Regions from separate parts of the Rhodococcus sp. PD04 genome, predicted to be linked through region 3. Evidence: riboswitches for the same ligand, from Rfam matches in the RefSeq annotation. Region 3 holds a riboswitch; each other region holds the start of a gene.
The links. A riboswitch is a leader RNA that binds a small molecule or an ion and turns the genes downstream of it on or off. The one in region 3 is predicted to bind cobalamin.

Region 1: it holds a riboswitch for cobalamin, as region 3 does, so the genes downstream of both, U9J23_RS19130 (ABC transporter substrate-binding protein) here and metE (5-methyltetrahydropteroyltriglutamate--homocysteine S-methyltransferase) in region 3, are expected to answer to the same signal.
Region 2: it holds a riboswitch for cobalamin, as region 3 does, so the genes downstream of both, U9J23_RS19095 (ABC transporter substrate-binding protein) here and metE (5-methyltetrahydropteroyltriglutamate--homocysteine S-methyltransferase) in region 3, are expected to answer to the same signal.
Region 4: it holds a riboswitch for cobalamin, as region 3 does, so the genes downstream of both, U9J23_RS19205 (VWA domain-containing protein) here and metE (5-methyltetrahydropteroyltriglutamate--homocysteine S-methyltransferase) in region 3, are expected to answer to the same signal.

Annotation. Positions count from the first base shown of each region.
Region 1 is NZ_CP142143.1:4,170,626-4,175,592, forward strand. It holds gene U9J23_RS19115 (DUF7676 family protein) at 1-332, shown strand, start outside; gene U9J23_RS19120 (ABC transporter ATP-binding protein) at 354-1,127, opposite strand; gene U9J23_RS19125 (FecCD family ABC transporter permease) at 1,124-2,176, opposite strand; gene U9J23_RS19130 (ABC transporter substrate-binding protein) at 2,176-3,183, opposite strand; cobalamin riboswitch at 3,262-3,443, opposite strand; gene U9J23_RS19135 (SDR family oxidoreductase) at 3,672-4,574, opposite strand; gene U9J23_RS19140 (Rv2732c family membrane protein) at 4,752-4,967, shown strand, end outside.
Region 2 is NZ_CP142143.1:4,163,427-4,168,393, reverse strand. It holds gene U9J23_RS19100 (FecCD family ABC transporter permease) at 1-609, opposite strand, end outside; gene U9J23_RS19095 (ABC transporter substrate-binding protein) at 606-1,802, opposite strand; cobalamin riboswitch at 1,843-1,963, opposite strand; gene U9J23_RS19090 (glycosyltransferase family 2 protein) at 1,982-2,800, opposite strand; gene U9J23_RS19085 (glycosyltransferase) at 2,797-3,789, opposite strand; gene U9J23_RS19080 (glycosyltransferase family 4 protein) at 3,786-4,865, opposite strand; partial or broken gene U9J23_RS19075 (glycosyltransferase family 1 protein) at 4,862-4,967, opposite strand, start outside.
Region 3 is NZ_CP142144.1:414,453-419,419, reverse strand. It holds gene U9J23_RS26175 (PepSY-associated TM helix domain-containing protein) at 212-1,717, shown strand; cobalamin riboswitch at 1,946-2,130, shown strand; gene metE (5-methyltetrahydropteroyltriglutamate--homocysteine S-methyltransferase) at 2,294-4,576, shown strand; gene U9J23_RS26165 (cobalamin-independent methionine synthase II family protein) at 4,606-4,967, shown strand, end outside.
Region 4 is NZ_CP142143.1:4,187,662-4,192,628, forward strand. It holds gene U9J23_RS19195 (cobalt-precorrin-4/precorrin-4 C(11)-methyltransferase) at 154-915, opposite strand; gene cbiE (precorrin-6y C5,15-methyltransferase (decarboxylating) subunit CbiE) at 912-2,132, opposite strand; cobalamin riboswitch at 2,173-2,368, shown strand; gene U9J23_RS19205 (VWA domain-containing protein) at 2,392-4,284, shown strand; gene cobO (cob(I)yrinic acid a,c-diamide adenosyltransferase) at 4,284-4,898, shown strand; gene U9J23_RS19215 (cobyrinate a,c-diamide synthase) at 4,895-4,967, shown strand, end outside.

The DNA of each region.
Region 1 (4,967 bases), on a different replicon from region 3:
ATTTCGGCCGGTGGCATTTCCATCTGTGCATCGGCGAACACACCGCGAGCGGTCCCGAACTGGGCCGGATCCGCCGCTGTGGCCGAGCAGAGCTGTATCGCAGGATCGGCAAGGACGACACCGTCACCTCCTGGGGTCTGCGCATGCTCAACGGGCGGGACGAGCAGATGCTCACGATCATGCTGCCCACCCCGTTCCTCACCAACGCCCAGCAGCTGACCGATGAACCGGTCTGGGAACACCTCGAGGCGTGGGACCGCATCCGCGCGGAGTTTCTGGGGCTGGAACCCGATCCGCGGGACCGCACCGGCAAGGGCTTCCGTCACTCGTGACCATGTCGCACGGCAATCCTGCTACGTGTAGGACGAGGCGCGAATCCGGTGGTAACGGATGACGGGTGTCCCCCCTTCGTAGGAGACCGCGGCACGCACTCCGTATACCTGTTGGATCATCTGTTCCGTCAGCGCCTCGGCCGGAGCGCCGTGAGCAACGACCCGCCCCTTCTCGAGCACCACCACTCGATCACAGAACATCGCCGCGAGATTGAGATCGTGCAGCGCGACGTAGGTCGTCACCGGCAACGCTACGACCCGTTCGAGGATGTCGAGCTGGTGTTGGATGTCGAGGTGGTTGGTCGGTTCGTCGAGCAACAGTTCTTCGGGTTCCTGCGCCAGAGCTCGGGCGATCTGTGCGCGCTGACGTTCACCACCCGACATCGCTCGCCACAACCGGTCGGCGTGTTCGGTCATTCCGGTCACCTCGAGCGCATGTGCGATGGCGGCGTCCCCGCCGTCGTCACGGCCGAGAACGTCGGCGTGCGGAATTCTTCCCAGCCGCACGACATCCCGTACCCGGATGTCGACCTCGGTGTGGGCGTGCTGCCCGACCATCGCGACGCGGCAAGCCAGTGTTCGACGGCCGAGGCTGTGGATATCGGTGCCATCGAGCGTCACCGCACCCGAGTCCGGACGATCGACTCCGGCCAGCAGGCGGAGCAACGACGACTTGCCCGACCCGTTCGGTCCGAGAAGTCCGATCGTCTCCCCGGGCACGGGAGCGATCGTCACGTCGTCGACGACGAGATGTCCGCCGCGGCTCCACCGCAGCGACTTTGCGGACAGTGTCACGGAGTACTCCTCGTACGGAAGAGGATCAGCGCGAAGGCCGGCACGCCGATCAGTGCGGTCACCACACCGACGGGAACCTCTTGCGGCGCGAAGACGGTGCGGGCGACCGCATCGACCCACACCATGAAGACCGCCCCGACGACGGCGGTGACCGGGACCAGGCGGCTGTGGCATGGACCGACCAGGAAACGGGCCGCATGGGGCAGCACCAGCCCGACGAACCCGATCGCCCCTGCTGCACTGACCAGGACGGCGGTGATCAACGCCGTCACCATGAGGAACAGCAGACGGGTACGTCCGACCGCGATCCCGAGGGTCGCGGCGGTCGACGAACCGAATGTGAAGGCGTCCAGCGACGACGCCTTCACCAGGCACACCACGATTCCGGCGGCGCAGACCGCTCCGCAGAGCGCGACGTCGGTCCAGGTTGCTCCGCTCAGGGAACCGAGTAGCCAGAACAGCACTCCCCGAGTGCGTTCCGCGTCGGCGGAGGAGATGACGATGAACGATGTCAGCGCCGAGAACAGTTGTGTTCCTGCCACTCCGGCCAGCACCACACGGGAGGTCCCGCCCCCTGCCCCGGTCGCCAGCAGCAGCACGAGTGCGAAGGAGACGAGTGCCCCGAGAAACGCTCCGCCCGACAACGACACGGCACCCCCGCCGATGCCCAGCACTGCGATCATCACCGCGCCGGTCGAGGCGCCCGAGGAGATGCCGAGCACGAAGGGATCCGCCAGCGGATTACGTAACAACGACTGCATGATCACGCCACACACCGCAAGTCCGGCACCGCACACCGCCGCGAGCAAGGTGCGCGGGAGACGCAGTTCCCACACGATCCCTTCCCGAATCGCGGTGACGGAACTGTCGGCCAAGCCGAGACGGTCGAAGATCACCGCGTACACGTCGACGACGGACAACTCCGCCGGGCCGATCGTGACGGTCACGGCGATCGACAGTGCGAGAACGATCAGCCCCGCGACCACCACGACACCGGCCACCGGAGCCCGGCGCCCCTTCGAGGGTCGCCGGGCAGTGGACGTCACCATCAGCTGTCGAGATTCCACTCGCGCAGGGCGTCGGCGACCTTCTCGATGCCGTCGACCGTGCGGATGGACGGATTCAGGTCGGCGCCGTTGACCACGATGTACCGCCGGTTCTGCACCGCGCTCAGGCGCTGGGTGACCGGATTCGATTCCAGGAACTCGATCTTGCTGTCCAGAGCGTCCCCGGTGACGCTCCGGCGACTCAGGTCGGCCAGCACGAGTGCGGTCGGGTTGCGGTCGAGAATCGATTCCCAGCTCACCTGGGGCCACTCGTTGGTGGTGTCGTCGAAGACGTTCTTCGCTCCAACCGAATCGGTGATGATTCCCGACGACCCGCAGCAACCCGCCACATAGGGCGTCTCGATGTCGGCGAACCAGTAGGCGAGCGACACGCCGGCCGCGTTCACCTGCCCCGACACGTTCTCGTATCGCTGTTCGAGTTCGGCGACGAACTCCTCACCGCGCTCACGCACGTCGAAGATCGCGGCGAGGTCTCGGATCTCCTTGTACACCGCGCCCATGGTCAGCGGTTCGGTGCGGTTGCCGTCGGCGTTGACGCTGTTGTCGTCCTTGCCGTCGCAATCGGTGGGCGAGAGGTAGGCAGGCACCCCGAGTTGTTCGAACTGTGAAGGTTCGGCGACCCCACCGGCGCCGAGTGTGCCGCCGAAGGACGCCGAGACGAAATCCGGTTCCGTGTCGAGCACGACCTCGAAGGACGGCTTGTTGTCGGCCAGACGCGGAACCTTCGCGTTCTCGTCGGCGAGGTTCTCCCGAACGGGATCGGTCCAGGTCGCGGTGCCGACCATGCGGTCGGCGAGACCGAGCGACAGCAGGATCTCGGTGGATCCCTGATTCAGGGACACCGCCCGCTGTGGTGGCGCGTCGACGGTGAGCGTCCTGCCGCAGTTCTCGATGGTGAGCGGGTACGCCGTCGCGGCTGTGTCCGGCTCGGGCGGAGTCGATTGTTCGTCGTTCGACGAGCATCCCGACACGGTCAGCGCCGCCGCCATCAATGCGACGCCGACGCGCACCACCGAATACCGCCTCGTACGGGCGGTGAATATCGAAGTGTTCATGTCCATCCTCGTGGGTCCTGCTTCGGCGACGCAGGTGTCCTGGCTCCCGGATCGACGCTCGCCCCCGGCCTTCCAACCCGTATGGGCCGTGACCATGCTGTTGGGGGATCACTCCTCGGTGACAGTTGCGGGACAGCCACGGATTCGCACCGTTGTTCCCTACGTCGCTACGAACAGTACAAGACCCGGCGTCGGTCCCGGAACCGCGCAACCGGGCGTCCGCCACCCATCGACACCGGATGAGGCACCATGTCCGAATGGCATCCGGCCGAAGAACCCTCGTCGTCGCATGCGCGCCGAGGGCTACCGTTTCGTGACGGTGTCGGAGCTGCTCGACATGCAGTCCTCGTGAACTCCGGAGCGCGAAATGGTCATCGGTACGCGTTGTTACGCGCTCCGATGACCATTTCGCGCTCTGATCCTCAGGTGAACGGGACCCCGCCGGTGACGGCGATGGTCTCCCCGGTGATGTAACTCGACTCCTGGGAGGCGAGGAAGACGTAGGCCGGTGCAAGTTCCGCGGGCTGGCCGGGGCGACCGAGCGGGGTGTCCTTACCGAACTGCTCGTACGCATCCTTCGGCATCGTCGCGGGAATGAGCGGCGTCCAGATCGGACCGGGGGCAACCGCATTGACGCGGATACCCTTGCTCGCCACGTCGGAGGCGAGGCCCTTCGTGAAGTCGACGATGCCGGCCTTCGTGGCCGCGTAGTCGAGCAGACCGGGCGAGGGGCTGACCGCCTGAATCGATGTGGTGTTGACGATCGTCGAGCCCGGGGCCATCTCCGCGACCGCGAACTTCGAGAGCCAGAACAGGGCGTAGAGGTTCGTCTTCATCACGCGGTCGAACTGCTCGGTGGAGATGTCGCCGATGCCGCCGGGTTCGAGGTGCTGGTAGGTGGCGTTGTTGACGAGGATGTCGATGCCGCCGAGTTCGGACACCGTCGTGTCGATCAATCGCCGGCAGAATTCCTCCTCCCGGATGTCGCCGGGCATCCGCACCGCGCGGCGTCCCGCCTGTTCGACGAGTTCGGCGGTCCGCTTGCCGTCCTCGTCCTCCTCGTCGAGATAGGCCAGGACGACGTCCGCGCCCTCCCGCGCGAAGGCGACCGCGACCGCCCGTCCGATACCGGAATCACCGCCGGTGATCAGGGCGCGACGACCTTCGAGTCGTCCGCTCCCCTGGTAGGTCGCCTCACCGTGGTCCGGGGCGGAGAGCAGATCGGCGGTCGCGCCGGGGTAGGCGATCTCCGGTTGCTCCTCGAGCGGTGGAACCGGGTGCTGTTCGCCCGGGTGCTGCATGCGGTATTGGTCCTGGTCCGGCATTCTCGCCCTCCCTCGATCGGGTTCGTAAGGGGCGATACCCGGTGCACCGCGGCGCCACACCGGCACCGGCCCCGACGGGTGTGTCGGAGCAAAATTGCAGGTGGACGACATGAGCGAGGTCACATCGGCGTCCGGCGCATAATGGCCACCCATGTGTCGGAACGGAGAGGTCGAGGCATGAGCGCGGACGGTACGAGCGCGGACCTGTCGGCCTATCGGAACGACTTCGCCCGGATCGAGAAGAAGGTCGCCGGGGAGTTCGACGCCGGCCGCCGCGGCCGGGTTCTTGCGGTCTGCGTCGTCGTCCTGACGGTGTGCATGGTGCTTCCGCAGACGTCGTCGGCGTGGTCGTGGACGGTCTTCGGCAGTTGGTTCGGCGACACCGCACCCGTG
Region 2 (4,967 bases), on a different replicon from region 3:
GCGCTGCGGGTCCGAATACACCAGCAGTACCGAGACGACGGCTGTGGTCGCCGATCCGAGCATCACTCCGATGAGCAACAGGGTCACGGCCGACCGCACCCACCGCGACAGCAATACGATCAGCAGGAGAACCGCAGCCGCCCCCAGCGCCGCGGCGAGCACCACACCCGCACGCCCGAGACCCGCCAGGCCTGCGGTGAAGCCACTCGCTCCGCCGCCGCCGATCACCACGACGATCGCCACGCCGAGACTCGCGCCGGAACTGGCACCGAGGATGAACGGGTCCGCCAGAGCGTTCCGGAACAGCGTCTGCATCTGCAGACCCGCGATCCCCAGCGCCGCCCCGACCGCGATCGCGGTGATCGTTCGCGGTAGCCGCAGGTCACGAACCACCATGCTCCAGCGCGGATCCGATGCTTCCTGGCCGAACAGGACCCGGAGGGTCTCGCCGAGCGGCACCGTCACCGAACCCAGTGTCACCGACAGAATCGTTGCCGCCGCCAGTCCCACGATCAGCGCCGTGAACACGAGCGAGACCCGTCCGGTCCCCGGCGGCGAATCGGGCGCGGACTCGGTCGCGGCAGGGGACGCCCCGAGCACGGCGGTCATGCCGGTAGCTGCTGGTAGAACGTGAACTCGTGGTCGGGCAACAGGTCGGGATGCAGAATTGCCACGAGGTCCGAGAGGATCAGATCGGGTCGCAAAACGCCCCGCTCGTAGAAGTCGTTGCCCCCGTTGGGGCCGAGAGCCTTGTTCGCGTTCCATACCCGGCCGGTGCCGACAGCGGCCAGCGAGCGGTACCGTTCGTCGTCGGCGAGTGCGTCACCGATCGACGTCCAGTTGTTCACCACGAGCCAGGTCGGCGCATCGGATGCTTCGGCGACCACAGCCTCGAAGTCGAGGGGAAGCGAGCCGGCGGTGGTCACGTCCTGCCACGGCCACTGCGCACCGGCGTCGCTGAACAACCGGCCCATGAAGCTGCCGCCGGAGGACATGTACCACGTGCCCTGTGCCATCCCACCCAGCAGAACGGGAGCCGGTTCCACGTCGGAGGCTTTCGCCGCCACATCGAGATAACGGTTCCGGATATCGTCGTAGACCTGTGCCGCCTCTTTCTCCTTGCCGGTCAGCGCGGCCATCACCTTGATCCACTCTGCGCGTCCCAGCGGAGATGCCTCGAGCCACTCGGCATTGGCGACCACGCCGATTCCGGCCTCCCGCAGCTGGACGTAGGCGGGATCGTCGGAGCCGCCGGTCATGAGAACGTCGGGTGCAGCGAGCACCACGGCTTCGGTGTCGATGTTGCCGCCCGCGGCATACTCGGCGACGGCGCCCGATTCGATGCGTTCGATCACGGCCGGGTCGGAGACATAGGAGCCGTTCGAGACGCCGCTGAGGACGTCGAGCGCATCGAGTTCGGTCACCAGTGGCAGGTGGGTGGTCGAACCGGAATACAAGCTCGTGATCGGCACCTGAATCTGCTGGGCCGCGGCCAGCTCGCCCGACAGCTCCGGAGCAGGTGCACCGCACTTGACCAGCACGTACGACTCCGGCGGTGCCGCGGAGAACGGTTCGTTCACGGTGAGAACCTGGTAGCTCTTCTCGTAGGTGATCGAAAAGTTCTCGGCGTCGACGATCTCGGACTTGTCGGGGAAATAGTCGACCGAGGGGTCGAAGTCGGTGATACACCCGTCCGAGGCGTCGTTCTCGGTATCGGATGCGGTCGTCGAACACCCGGCGAGCAGAAGACTCGCCGAGGTCAGCGCGACCAGGAGCTTCGGGAAGGCTGCGCGTACACGCATGGCGATTACGCCCTCTCTCGGGGAAGTCCGCCCCGGGCAAGGAGGTACGGCGACGGGAGTATCTGGCTCCCGGAGATCGCTCTCCGGTCACAGTGGCGGGACCGCGCCGGAATCGCACCGGCTTCCTCTGGCGTCATCGTAATGACGGTGCCGAAATTAGCACACGCCGTGATACCAGTTCACGGTCGAGTGCGTACCCATCGCCGCTCCCGGGTGTCGAAAGCGGCGAGACCGAGACGCTCGAACTCGTCGAGCCACCCCCGCATCGGCCACCAGCCCCAACGTTGGTGGAACAGCGCGGCGTTGGTGAGGATGTCGTCGAGATGCTCGACCGGTGGGTTCGATACCGGGTGGTACTGGTGGAAGGCGTGGGCGCCGCCGACCCAGGCCATCGGCACTCCGGCACGCGCGGCCTTCTGCCCGAAATCGGTGTCCTCGCCGCCGTATCCGCTGTAGGCGGTGCAGAACCCGCCGATGCGGTCCCACACGAGCGACCGGGACGCGAACGACAGCGACCAGAACAATTCGTGCCTGTCGTCCAGCACGATCTCACCCGAGGAGGGGAACGGACGGGCCGGATGCGGATCGATCGAGTCGCCGAGCCGGTCGAGGTCGTAGCCGCCGGCACCCGGTTCGGACAGATAGGTGACCGGACCGCTGAGCAGCGCAGCCGGGTGCCGGCCGGCCGCCTCGACATATCGTTCGATCAGGTCGGGAGCGGGGATGCAGTCGACGTCGAGGAAGACGAGCAGATCCGACGACGCCGTCCGCGCACCCAGATTCCGCGCCTCTCCGACCGGCAGTTTCGAGGAGTCGACGTCCATCTCCACCACCCGCGCCGACGATCCCGCAGCAGCGACGACCTCTGCGACCTGCGGATCACCCATCGCGACGACGATGTGCTCGTCGGGTGTCCGGGTGCTGCGTGCGAGGCCGTCGAGTTGCCGTCGCAGATGCGTGCTGCGACTCGCGGCGACGGTGACGACCGAGACCGTCACGATCTCTCCGCCAGCTCGTCCAGGATCGCCGCCGCACGTGCCGCGGCACCGTCGACCTGCCAGCGTTTCCATTCGACGGGGCCGAGGCCGCGTGCTCGCTCGATCAGTTCGGGCCAGCGGTTCGGGTCGGGCCACCCGTCGAGACCCACCGTCAGTCCGGCCTTCTCCAGAGCCGTTGCGGTGGAACGCTGTTCGTCGAACGGACGGGGTTCGGCGATCACGACCGCAGGTCGCGCGGCGGCCGCGATGTCGGCGACGGTGTTCTGGCCCGCATGCCCGATCACGACGTCGGCGCCGGTGAGGACGGGCCACGGATCGTCGATCCACGGGCCGCCCGCGACACCGAGACCCTCCCACTCGTACTGGGGGAAGCGCGACGAGAACCGGTGCAGATCGTCGACGGTGATCGACGATCCGCCGCTGCCGCTCATGACGAGGACCCTCGGCTTCTCACCGGCTGTGCGGGTGGGAGACGGGCGTCCGTCGAAACGGCTGATCCCGCCGACGTACGAGGTGGCGTACGAGCGCAGCCAGTGCGGATCGTAGACGTCCTGCGACCACGGTGCGATGAGATGGTCGGCGACGCGGTAGGCCAGCGTGTGGGCGGTATCGGTGCGCTCGCCCGGCATCGCGAGCACCACGACGGGGATCCCGTACAAGCGGGCGAGGAGCGTCACCTCCACCGACACGTCCACCACCAGCAGGCTCGGGCGGGTCGCGGCGATCCACGACCCCAGTGCGTGCATGCGTTCGCGGAGACCGTCGTCGTGGGTGGGAACCCAGTGGAGGACGTCGTGGGCCGTCGGGTCCTGCGCGGTGTCGACGGCGAGGTCGTCGCGGGGGAGCAGCACGACGTCGTCGAAGGCGTCGGCGGCAGTGCCGAGCGGCGCCGACGACAATGCCGTCACCGGCGTCCGCAGATGCGCGCAGATGCTGCTCGCGCGGGTGCGGTGTCCGTGCCCGTGATGATGGATGTAGTAGCCGATCATGCCGCTCCCGCGAGTTCCCGATACAGCGAGACGTAGGCATCGACCATCGTGCGTTCCGAACAACGCTCCTCCGCGCGGGCTCGGGCGGAGGCACGGGACAGACGGACCGCGCGGGGTATCGCCGCGGCCAGGCCGTCGATGTCGTCCGGCGCGACCAGGCATCCGCTGCTCTCGTCGACGACCTCCGGGATGCCGCCGCGCGCGAAGGCCACCACGGGTGTCCCGCATGCGAGGGACTCGGCGACGACGAGACCGTACGGTTCGTCCCATTGCGGGGTGATGAGTGCTGCTGCCGAACGTCCCACCGCGGCAGCGAGATCCGGCTGGGAGAGATGACCGAGATAGATCACGTCGGGACCGAGGAACGGTTCGACGTGCTCCGCGAAGTACCTGCGGTTGCTGATCGGGCCCGCGATCCGCAGCCGGTAACCGGCCCGGCGCGCGGCCTCGATCGCGAGATGCGCGCCCTTCTCCGGCACGAGGCGGCCGAACCAGATCAGGTCCTCACCTCCCGAACCGACCGGCCACGCTCCGAGATCGACACCGTTGGGCACGACCGCCACCGGACCGGGCGTGGCGTGTTCCCAGGCCGTCGCGGTGTGCCGGCTGACCGCGACGAACGTGCCCGGGCACCCACCCGGAGTCGCCATCGCCGACTCGAGCCACGGCGTCGGCGGCGTGTGCAGCGTGCAGAGCAACGGGGTGCGCAACATGCGGGCCATCGCTATCGGCAGGTAGTGCAGGCTGTGGTTGTGCACGACGTCGAAAGCATCGGCGGACGGTCCGGCGAGATCGAGCATCAGCGACAGGTAGGCGTGGTGGTCGCCGAGGAAGCCGTTCGCCGGGGGCATCGACACGTCGCTGCGTGCGAGTTCGCTGACCTCGAAGGACGGCACCTCGAGGAACGAGGCCGGAAGTTCCGGATCGGATCCCGGTGCGGCGAAGAGCGTCACCTCGTGGCCGTCCTTGCCGAGCGCGTGGGCGAGATGCCACACGTGCGCTTCGAGTCCGCCGGCGAAGGGCTGGCGGATCGGATATCTGTTCGACGCGATGAGCGCGATGCGCAACGGCGTCATGATCCGCTCCGGCTGCTCATCGCGCGCAGGTATATGTCACGATGGGCGCGGGCCAGCGCGCGACGTTCGTCCATACGTTGCGACCAGTCGGCTCGCGGAAGA
Region 3 (4,967 bases):
CGCCTCCGCCCCCTGATAGGTGCCGGGTGTAGGGCGTGCGTGCCCTCAGCGGCATCGACCGGATTCGATCTGCCAAGTCCCCTCGATGCCCGCTATTCCTGACGGTCACCTCGCCGACCGCATCTCCAGCGGTGCCCGTGCTTCTGCGCGGACACCGCCGAGAAACGCGCACACGGTGAGCACCTCACGACAGCCGAATCGAGACACACTCATGTCCGTTCCCGAACTCGACCGCGGCACCATCGCCGCGGACAATTCTGCCGCCGAGCCCGCCCGGCCTGCGGCGCAGGATTCTTCACCGCCGCGCAGCATGCGGCCGCTGATCATGCGGCTGCACTTCTACGCCGGGATCCTGGTGGCTCCGTTCTTGCTGATCGCGACGATCAGCGGGGGCCTCTACGCGATCGCCCCGACCCTCGAACAGGTGCTCTACCGCGACCTGCTGCACGTCGATTCCACCGGTCCGGCACTGCCGCTCGCCGAGCAGGTTCGCGCCGCACAGCAACTACGCCCGGACCTGACCGTCTCGGCGGTACGCCCGGCATCCGAGGTCGGTGAGACCACCCGGGTGCTGTTCACCGATCCGTCCCTCGGTGAATCCGAACGCACTGCCGTGTTCATCGATCCCGCGACCGCCTCGTCGACCGGGGAGTCGGTGGTCTACGGCAGTAGCAGCGCGCTGCCGGTACGCACCTGGATTTCCCAGCTGCACCGGCACCTGCATCTGGGTGAGCCCGGCCGGATCTACAGCGAACTGGCCGCCTCGTGGTTGTGGGTCATCGCTCTGGGCGGGGTGTACCTGTGGGTGCAGCGCTACCGCACCCAGCGCACCCGCACCCGGCAGTCGGCGCGACTGTGGACCTTCGACCGCACAGCCCGGGGCCGCAACCGCACCCTCGGCTGGCACGGCACCACCGGCATGTGGATCGCGGTCGGCTTGATCTTCCTGTCGGCCACCGGGTTGACCTGGTCCACATATGCCGGGGCGAATGTGGGCGAGTTGCGTACCGCGTTGAGCTGGACCACCCCGACGCTCGATACCACCCTCGGCGTCTCGGACACCGCGCCTGCAGCCGGTGGACACGACGGCCACGACGGCCATACTGCCGCTGTTGCCGATGCGGGCGCACTCGGTCGCAACGTCGGCGCTCTGGACCGCGTCCTTGCCGCCGCTGCCGAGCATCGGGTCACCGAACACGTCGAGATGAGCATCCCGGCCGACGGTCACACCGCCGTCACCGTCACCGAAACCCGCCAGCCCTGGCAGTTCGTCACCGACGCGGTCGCGATCGACCCGGCCACCGGGGCGGTGACCGCCACCAACACGTTCGCGGACTGGCCGCTGGCCGCCAAACTCACCACCTGGGGCATCGCCTTGCACATGGGCATCTTGTTCGGGCTGTTCAACCAGCTGGTGTTGCTCGCTCTCGCGGTCGCGTTGGGCACGCTGATCGTGCGCGGCTACCAGCTGTGGTGGCAGCGTCGCCCCACACGCGGATCGCGCCGGGTGGCGCGCCCACCGCTGCGTGGGACGTGGCGACGCCTGCACCCGGTCACCGTCGTCGCGGTGGTCGCTGCTGCGGTGACCGTCGGGTGGTTCGCTCCGCTGCTGGGCCTGAGCCTGCTCGCATTCCTGCTCGTCGACGTCGCGGTCGGTCTCCTGCGGCGCCGGCGTTCGCCCGAGCACTCCCCCGAGGCGACCTCCGCGACCGGCTGAGTCTCGCTGTCTCCGGCTCGGCGGCTCGGACCCTTCCACCGGGTATGGGCCGACCGGGCAGTCCTCACACTCTCGAATTCGTAGGCAGAGGAACGCATTCCGGGCTTGGTAGAGCGTCGTCGCGCCCACGCATGCCGAGGAAAGAGGCGATCCTTGTATAGTCGGCGCTGCGATCGGTTCGCCGCATGTCGTCGTGAGGAGCCCCGAAGACCTCGTGTGCGCGCCGAAGCACCCGATGCCGACAGGTATCGGGTGTGAGAGGGAACCCGGTGGGAATCCGGGACTGTCCCGCAGCGGTATGCAGGAACGACCGCCGTCACCGAGCACTGGACCAGCAGGGTCCGGGAAGCGACGGCCACTAGGTCCGTCCCCGACGCAGTCGGGAATGGGTGCCTGCAAGTCCGAAGACCTGCCGATCGTGTCGGGCACGCCGTGCCCGACGGTATGCCGCCTCGTGGAATGGGCGCGCGCCGATCGGCAACACCTTCGACCACGGGTCGAGAACACGGGGCTCGTATCGGGATGCGCGTTCGTCGGGCGGTAGACCACCCAGCGACGAACACCGGAGAAAACCTGATGTCTGCTCCGACAGCATCCCCGTTCACTGCCACCGTACTCGGCTCCGCACGCATCGGACCGAACCGCGAATTGAAGAAGGCCACCGAAGCCTACTGGGCCGGGCGCCTCGACCGCGCGGGTCTGGAATCGGTTGCCGCGCACCTGCGCGCCGACACGTGGTCACGTCAGCACACGGCCGGGCTGGACTCGATCCCGGTCGGAACGTTCTCGTTCTACGACCACGTCCTCGACACAGCAGTCATGCTCGGGGCGTTGCCTGCCCGGGTCGCGGGTAACCCCGACGACCTCGACCGTTACTTCGCCGCCGCTCGCGGCACCGACGAGGTCGCCCCGCTCGAGATGACCAAGTGGTTCGACACCAACTACCACTACCTCGTCCCTGAGATCGGACCCGACACCGTCTTCGAACTCGACGCCACAAAGATTCTGGGTGAGATCGCGCAGGCACGCGAGCTCGGTGTGCCCGCTCGCCCCGTGGTCCTGGGTCCACTGACGTTCCTGCTGCTGTCGAAGCCCGTCGACGGGCAAGGACCGTTGCTCGACCGTGTCGACGAGCTCGTTTCCCTCTATCGGGACCTGTTGGCGCAGCTCGCCGACACCGGGGTCGACTGGGTACAGCTCGACGAACCGGTGTTGGTCCGCGATCTCGACGCACCTGCCCTCGATGCGATCGGACGGGTGTACAACGCGCTGTCTCAGTCACAGAAGCGGCCGGCGATCCTCGTCGCGTCGTACTTCGGCAGCCTCGGGCCGGCGCTCGAGCGGCTCGCACACACCGGAGTCGAAGGCCTCGCCGTCGACCTGGTAGCCGGTACCACCACCGGAATCGCAGGTCTGCCCGAGCTCGCCGACAAGCTCATCGTCGCCGGTGTCGTCGACGGCCGCAACGTCTGGCGCACCGACCTCGAACAGGCATTGGCGACGCTGGCCACACTGCTCGGTTCCGCAGCCGACGTGGCGGTGTCGTCGTCGTGCTCACTACTGCACGTGCCGTACACGATCGATGCAGAACCGGATCTCGACGAGTCGCTGCGCACGTGGTTGGCCTTCGGCGACGAGAAGGTCTCGGAGATAGTCACTCTCGCTACCGCTCTGCGTACGGGGCGCGACGCCGTCACCGACGAACTCGCCGCTGCCCGTACCGCCGCGCAGGTACGAGCGTCGGATCCGCGTCTACGCAACGATCGGGTGCGCGGTGTCCTCGCCTCGATCTCCACCGATCGCACCCGCACCCCCGCCGATCGACGGCGCGAGATCCAGCGTCGCCATCTCGATCTACCACTGCTGCCGACGACCACGATCGGCTCGTACCCGCAGACGACCCGCATCCGGGTGGCCCGTGCCGCGCTGCGCAAAGGCGAGATCGACCACGGCGAGTACGTGCGGCAGATGCGCGACGAGATCGCCGAAGTGGTTGCGCTGCAGGAGGAAATGGGACTCGATGTCCTGGTGCACGGCGAACCCGAGCGCAACGACATGGTGCAGTACTTCGCCGAGCAGCTCGACGGATTCTTCGCCACTGCCAACGGCTGGGTGCAGTCCTACGGCACGCGCTGTGTGCGGCCGCCGATCCTCTACGGCGACGTCGCCCGCCGCGGCCCGATGACCGTCGACTGGATCACCTACGCCCAGTCCCTCACCGACAAGCCGGTCAAGGGCATGCTCACCGGCCCGGTGACGATCCTCGCGTGGTCGTTCGTCCGCGACGATCAGCCGCTCGCCGACACCGCCGACCAGATCGCCCTCGCGATCCGCGACGAGACGGTGGACCTGCAGGCCGCCGGGGTGCGCATCATCCAGGTCGATGAGCCTGCACTTCGTGAACTCCTGCCGCTGCGCTCGTCGGAACAGCCCGAGTATCTGAAGTGGGCGGTCGGTGCGTTCCGGTTGGCGACGTCCGGTGTCGCCGACTCCACGCAGATCCACACCCACCTGTGCTATTCGGAGTTCGGAGAGGTGATCGAGGCGATCGCCGAACTCGACGCCGATGTCACGTCCATCGAAGCGGCCCGCTCGCACATGGAGGTCCTCGGCGATCTCGACGCCGCGGGCTTCGAACTCGGCGTGGGGCCCGGCGTGTACGACATCCATTCGCCGCGGGTGCCGAGCGAGGACGAGATCACCGCATTGCTGCGCAAGGCTCTGCAGGCAGTGCCCGCCGAGCGACTGTGGGTCAACCCGGACTGCGGGCTCAAGACCCGCGGTACGACGGAGGTCACGGCCTCACTGGCAAATCTCGTCACCGCTGCCGCCACCGTGCGTGCCGAGCTGAACCGATAACTACCGCACTACGAAGAAGGTCGTCGACAATGTCCACCCATATTCGCACTACCCATGCGGGAAGTCTCCCGCGCACCACGGCCCTCGTCGAAGCCAACCGAGCACGACGAGAAGCGGCAGACGGCTTCCGCCTCGATACCTCCGAGGAGTTCGCACAGTTGCTCGGCGACGAGGTGACCGCGCTGGTTCGGCGCCAGGTCGACCTCGGCATCTCCACTCCCGGCGACGGCGAGTACGGCAAGGCCATGTCGTCGACGGTCGACTACGGCGCCTGGTGGTCGTACTCGTTCCAGCGACTGTCCGGCCTCGAGTTGACGGACGGCGGACCGTTCGGCAGTGCCCCGGTCCGGTCGACGCCCGGCAACGTTCGTCTGACCACCTTCCCCGACCG
Region 4 (4,967 bases), on a different replicon from region 3:
CCATCTCCGTTGCCACCCGCGGGGTGAACGCCGTTCACCCCCTGATCGAGTGAACGGTGTTCACCCCCGGGTTGTCAACAGGTTCGCGCGGTGGAACGGGGTTCGCCCCTGCTGCAACCGGGGCGAACCCCGGTTCGGCGCGCAAGGATGGAGCTATCCGAGATCGTGTCGCTCGCGGGCGGGGTCGTAGAGGTGTGAGCAGGCGACGTCCGGCCGTTCACGCACACCGAGAGCGTGTCCGACGACGATCACCGCGGTGTGCTTCAGGCCCGCCGCCTCGACGCCGTCGGCGATGTCGGTGAGGGTGCCCCGCAGCACGACCTGGTTCGGCCGCGACGCGAACGCGACCACCGCGACGGGGCAATCGGCGCCGTATTCGACAGCGAGTTCCTCGGCCAGGACGCGGATGCGGGTGATCGCCAGGTGCAGGACGAGACTCGCCCGGATCCCCGCGACCCGCGCCAGCGCCTCGGTGTCGGGCATCGCCGTCGATCGGGCCTGGGTGCGGGTGAGCACGACCGTCTGCACGAGTTCGGGGACGGTCAGCTCGGTACCCAGTGCCGCGGCCGCCGCGGCGTAGGCGGGCACACCGGGTGTGACGTCCCAGGGCACGCCCGCGGCGTCGAGTCGTCGCGTCTGTTCGGTGAGCGCGGAGTACAGCGACGGGTCGCCGGAGCACAGCCGCACCGCATCGAGGCCGCGCCGGTGTGCGTCGACGAGATGCGCGGTGATCTCGTCGATGTCCAGGTGCTGCGTGTCGATCAGTTCGGCGTCGTCACGACAGTGCGAGAGGGTCTCGGCATCGAGATAGGTACCGGCATACAGCACCACCGGGACCTCGCGGAGCAGGTTCACCGCTCGCAGGGTGAGCAGGTCGGCCGCTCCGGGTCCGGATCCGACGAAATGGACGGTCATCGTTCGCCTTTCACTGCGCTCCATTGCACGATCGGTCGCTGTGCACGCCAGCCGGTGAACGTTCCGATGGGATCTGCGTGTTCGACGGACAGACGCGTGAGTTCACCACCGTGCGTCTTCCACCACTGCACGAGGACGGACTCGGTCTCCAGGGTCACCGCATGCGCGACCAGCCTACCGCCGGGAAGCAATGCTTCCCAACAGGTGTCGAGCACACTGTCACGACTTCCTCCCCCACCGACGAAGATCGCGTGGGGTGTCCCGAGACCGGAGAGCGCCTCGGGGGCTGCGCCTCGAACGACATGCACGGTCGACGGCACACCCAACGCGGCAGCGTTGCGTTCGATCGCACCGGCACGCCGTTCGTCCTTCTCGATCGCGAACGTGCGGCAACGGGGATCCGCGCGCGCCCATTCGATTCCGACGGACCCGGCACCCGCACCGACGTCCCACAGCAACTCCCCCGGTCGCGGTGCGAGCGCGCACACGGCCGCGAGACGTACTGTTCGCTTGCTGAGTTGTCCGTCGTGTTCGAACAGGGAGTCGTCGAGACCGGGCAGCACCGACAACCCGGCAGGTCCGTCGACCTCGATGCACAGCAGACTCAAGGACCGGACGCCCGTATCGGTCAGATGGGCCGCCTTCGCATCGATCCGGGACTCGTCCGCCGCACCGAGATGCGACAACACCGCGACCCGTGAGTTCCCGAAACCGGCGGCCTTCAGGAGCGTCGCAACATCCGCGACACGTGCACCGTCGACGAGGACGACGAGTTTGCGTCCGCGCGTCAGAACTCGGCGCAGAGCGTCGATCTCGCGCCCCACGACGGTCACCGTCTCGCACTCCTCCGCGGACCAACCCATGCGTGCGCGGGCCAGTGCCACCGACGAGACCGCCGGGATCACCTCCACGGCGTCGCCTCCGAGGCGCCGGATCAGTGTGGTGCCGATTCCGGAGACCAGCGGATCACCGGACGCGAGCGCGACGACGTCCTTGCCGGCGTGCCGGTCGAGGAGGTCGTCGAGCCCGGACAGGAGCGGCGACGGCCACTCCTCGCGCACCGCTCCGCAGGCAGGAACCAGATCGAGGTGGCGCCGGCCGCCGAGCAGGACCTCGGCTGCGAGAATCCGCTCCCGGACGGTGGACGGCACACCGGACCATCCGTCCGCCCCGATTCCGACAACGGTGATGCCTGTCGTCTGTCGCATCGGTCCCATGGCGGTGAACCATAGCCCAGGCACGGCGGCTACACTCGGCCGCGGCAAGGCAATCGAAGGTGCCCCTCACGGGGATAATCGGGAAGCCGGTGAGAATCCGGCACAGGCCCGCTGCGGTGACCCGGGAGTCGTCGATCATGCGCATCCGCGCAGCCACTGGACCGTCCGGTCCGGGAAGGCGATCGCACGGCGTCCGACCGGGAAGTCCGAATACCGGCCTTCGAACAGCTTGCCGCGAAGAACATCCCAGCGGGAGCCTGTGGAGGTCGAAGTGCATGTGTATCCGTTCGGCGCGGTGGTCGGTTCCGACGACCTCGCGCTGGCCCTGACCCTGTGTGCGGTGTCGCCGTCGATCGGCGGTGTGCTGGTGCGTGGAGAGAAGGGCACCGCGAAATCGACGACGGTGCGTGCCCACGCCGCACTGTTGCCGCCGGTCACCGTCGTGGACGAGTGCCGGTTCTCGTGCGATCCGGACGCTCCCGATCCGTCCTGTCCGGACGGTCCTCATCCGGCCGATACGGTCTCGCATGTCCGGCCGGTTCGGCTGGTGGAACTGCCCGTCGGCGCGGCGGAGGATCGCGTCACGGGAGCGTTGCATCTCGGCAAGGCGCTGGCCGACCGCACGGCCGAATACGAGCCCGGTCTTCTGGCTCTGGCCCACCGCGGTGTGCTGTACGTCGACGAGGTCAATCTCCTGCACGACCACCTGGTCGACCTGCTGCTCGACGCCGCGGCGATGGGTCGCTCGACCGTCGAACGTGACGGGGTCTCCGTCGAGCACGCCTCCCGATTCGTGCTGGTCGGGACGATGAATCCCGAGGAGGGTGAGCTTCGCCCGCAGTTGCTCGACCGCTTCGGACTCGCGGTGGACGTGGCCGCGCCGCGCGACCCGCACGTGCGCGCCGAGATCGTGCGGCGGCGTATGGCCTTCGACGCCGACCCGGCCGGATTCACCGCGCGGTGGGCGGAGCGCGATGCCGAGTGGTCGCGCCGCGTCGTCTCCGCCCGTGAACTCGCCGCACAGGTCGTGCTGAGCGACGACGCGCTGGTCTCGATCGCCGAGGTGTGCGCGGCCTTCGACGTGGACGGCATGCGCGCCGATCTGGTCACCGCCCGCACGGCGATCGCACACGCGGCCTGGCACGACCGCCGCGAGGTGACACGTGAGGACATTGCGGCAGCGGCCCGACTCGCCCTGCCGCACCGTCGGCGCCGCAACCCCTTCGACGCCCCCACCAGCAGCGACGATCTGCTCGACGAACTGCTCGGCGGAGACGATCCCGATCCCGGCCCCGACGACGATCCCGGTGGTGGCGAGAGCGCACCCGACGACTCGGCGGCGGAAACGTCCTCCGGCTCGGGTGATCGGTCGTCCACCGGCCTGGCATCAGCATCGGATCCGTTTCGCGCCACAGTGTTCTCCGTCGATCGGGTCGGGCGCGGAGCGGCCGGTCGCCGGTCGCGGGCGGTCACCACGATCGGCCGCACCGTAGGCAGTCGCCGAGGCGATTCCGGTCCCGTCCACCTCCCCGCCACGATCCGCGCGACCGCCTTCGCCGATCGGGATCGGCAGGTGCGCCGCAAGATCATCGAAGGTCGTGAGACCAATCTCGTCCTGCTCTGCGTCGACGCATCCGGGTCGATGGCCGCACGCAACCGGATGGTGCAGGTCAAGACCGCTGTCCTGTCGTTGCTGCTCGACGCCTACCGCCGTCGCGACACCGTCGGCCTCGTGACCTTCCGGGGAACCGGCGCGACCCTCGCACTCCCGCCGACGAATTCGGTGGACGTGGCCGCCGCACGACTACGAGAACTCCCCGCCGGTGGGCGGACCCCACTGGCCGAGGGCCTGATCGAAGCGGCCGCCACCATACGGCGCCATTCGCTGCGGGATCCACGTCGACGCGCCCTGCTCGTCGTGGTCACCGACGGTCGCGCCACCGCCGGACCGAACGCTGTGCAGCGCTCGCTCGACGCCGCAGACGCCATTGCCGCACACGGGATCTCCTCCGTGGTAGTGGATTCCGAGACGGGCCGGTTCCGGATGGGTCTGGCAGCCCGTTTGGCCGAACACCTCGGCGCCGAATACGTGCCCGTCGGCGAGGTCGATGCCGACGCACTGACCGGAATCGTTCGGGAGAGGGCCGCCTGATGCCGAAGGGACAACCCACCGTCGTACCCGACGACGGTCTCACGACTCGCCAGCGCCGCAACCGGCCGCTGCTGATGGTCAACACCGGCGACGGAAAAGGAAAGTCCACGGCCGCTTTCGGTCTCGCGCTGCGGGGCTGGAACCAGGGTTGGTCGGTCGCCGTCTTCCAGTTCGTCAAGTCCGCCAAGTGGCGACTCGGCGAGCAGACCGCTTTCGAGACCCTGGCCGATCTGCACGACGAGCGCGGCACCGGTGGGCCGATCGAGTGGCACAAGATGGGTTCCGGCTGGTCGTGGTCGCGTAAGGACGGCACCGAGGAGGACCACGCCGCCGATGCCCTCGCCGGGTGGCGCGAGATCCAGAGACGCCTCGCCGCGGAGCAGCACGGCCTGTACGTGCTGGACGAGTTCACCTATCCGATCGCCTGGGGCTGGGTCGACATCGACGAGGTCGTCGATACGCTGACCTCACGGCCGGGACGCCAGCACGTCATGATCACGGGGCGGCGGGCGCACCCGAAACTCGTCGAGGTCGCCGACCTGGTGACGGAGATGACGAAGGTCAAGCATCCGATGGATGCGGGACAGAAGGGCCAGCGAGGGATCGAGTGGTGAGAGTTCCACGTGTAGTCGTCGCCGCACCGGGATCCGGGCACGGGAAGACCACCGTCGCCACGGGTCTCA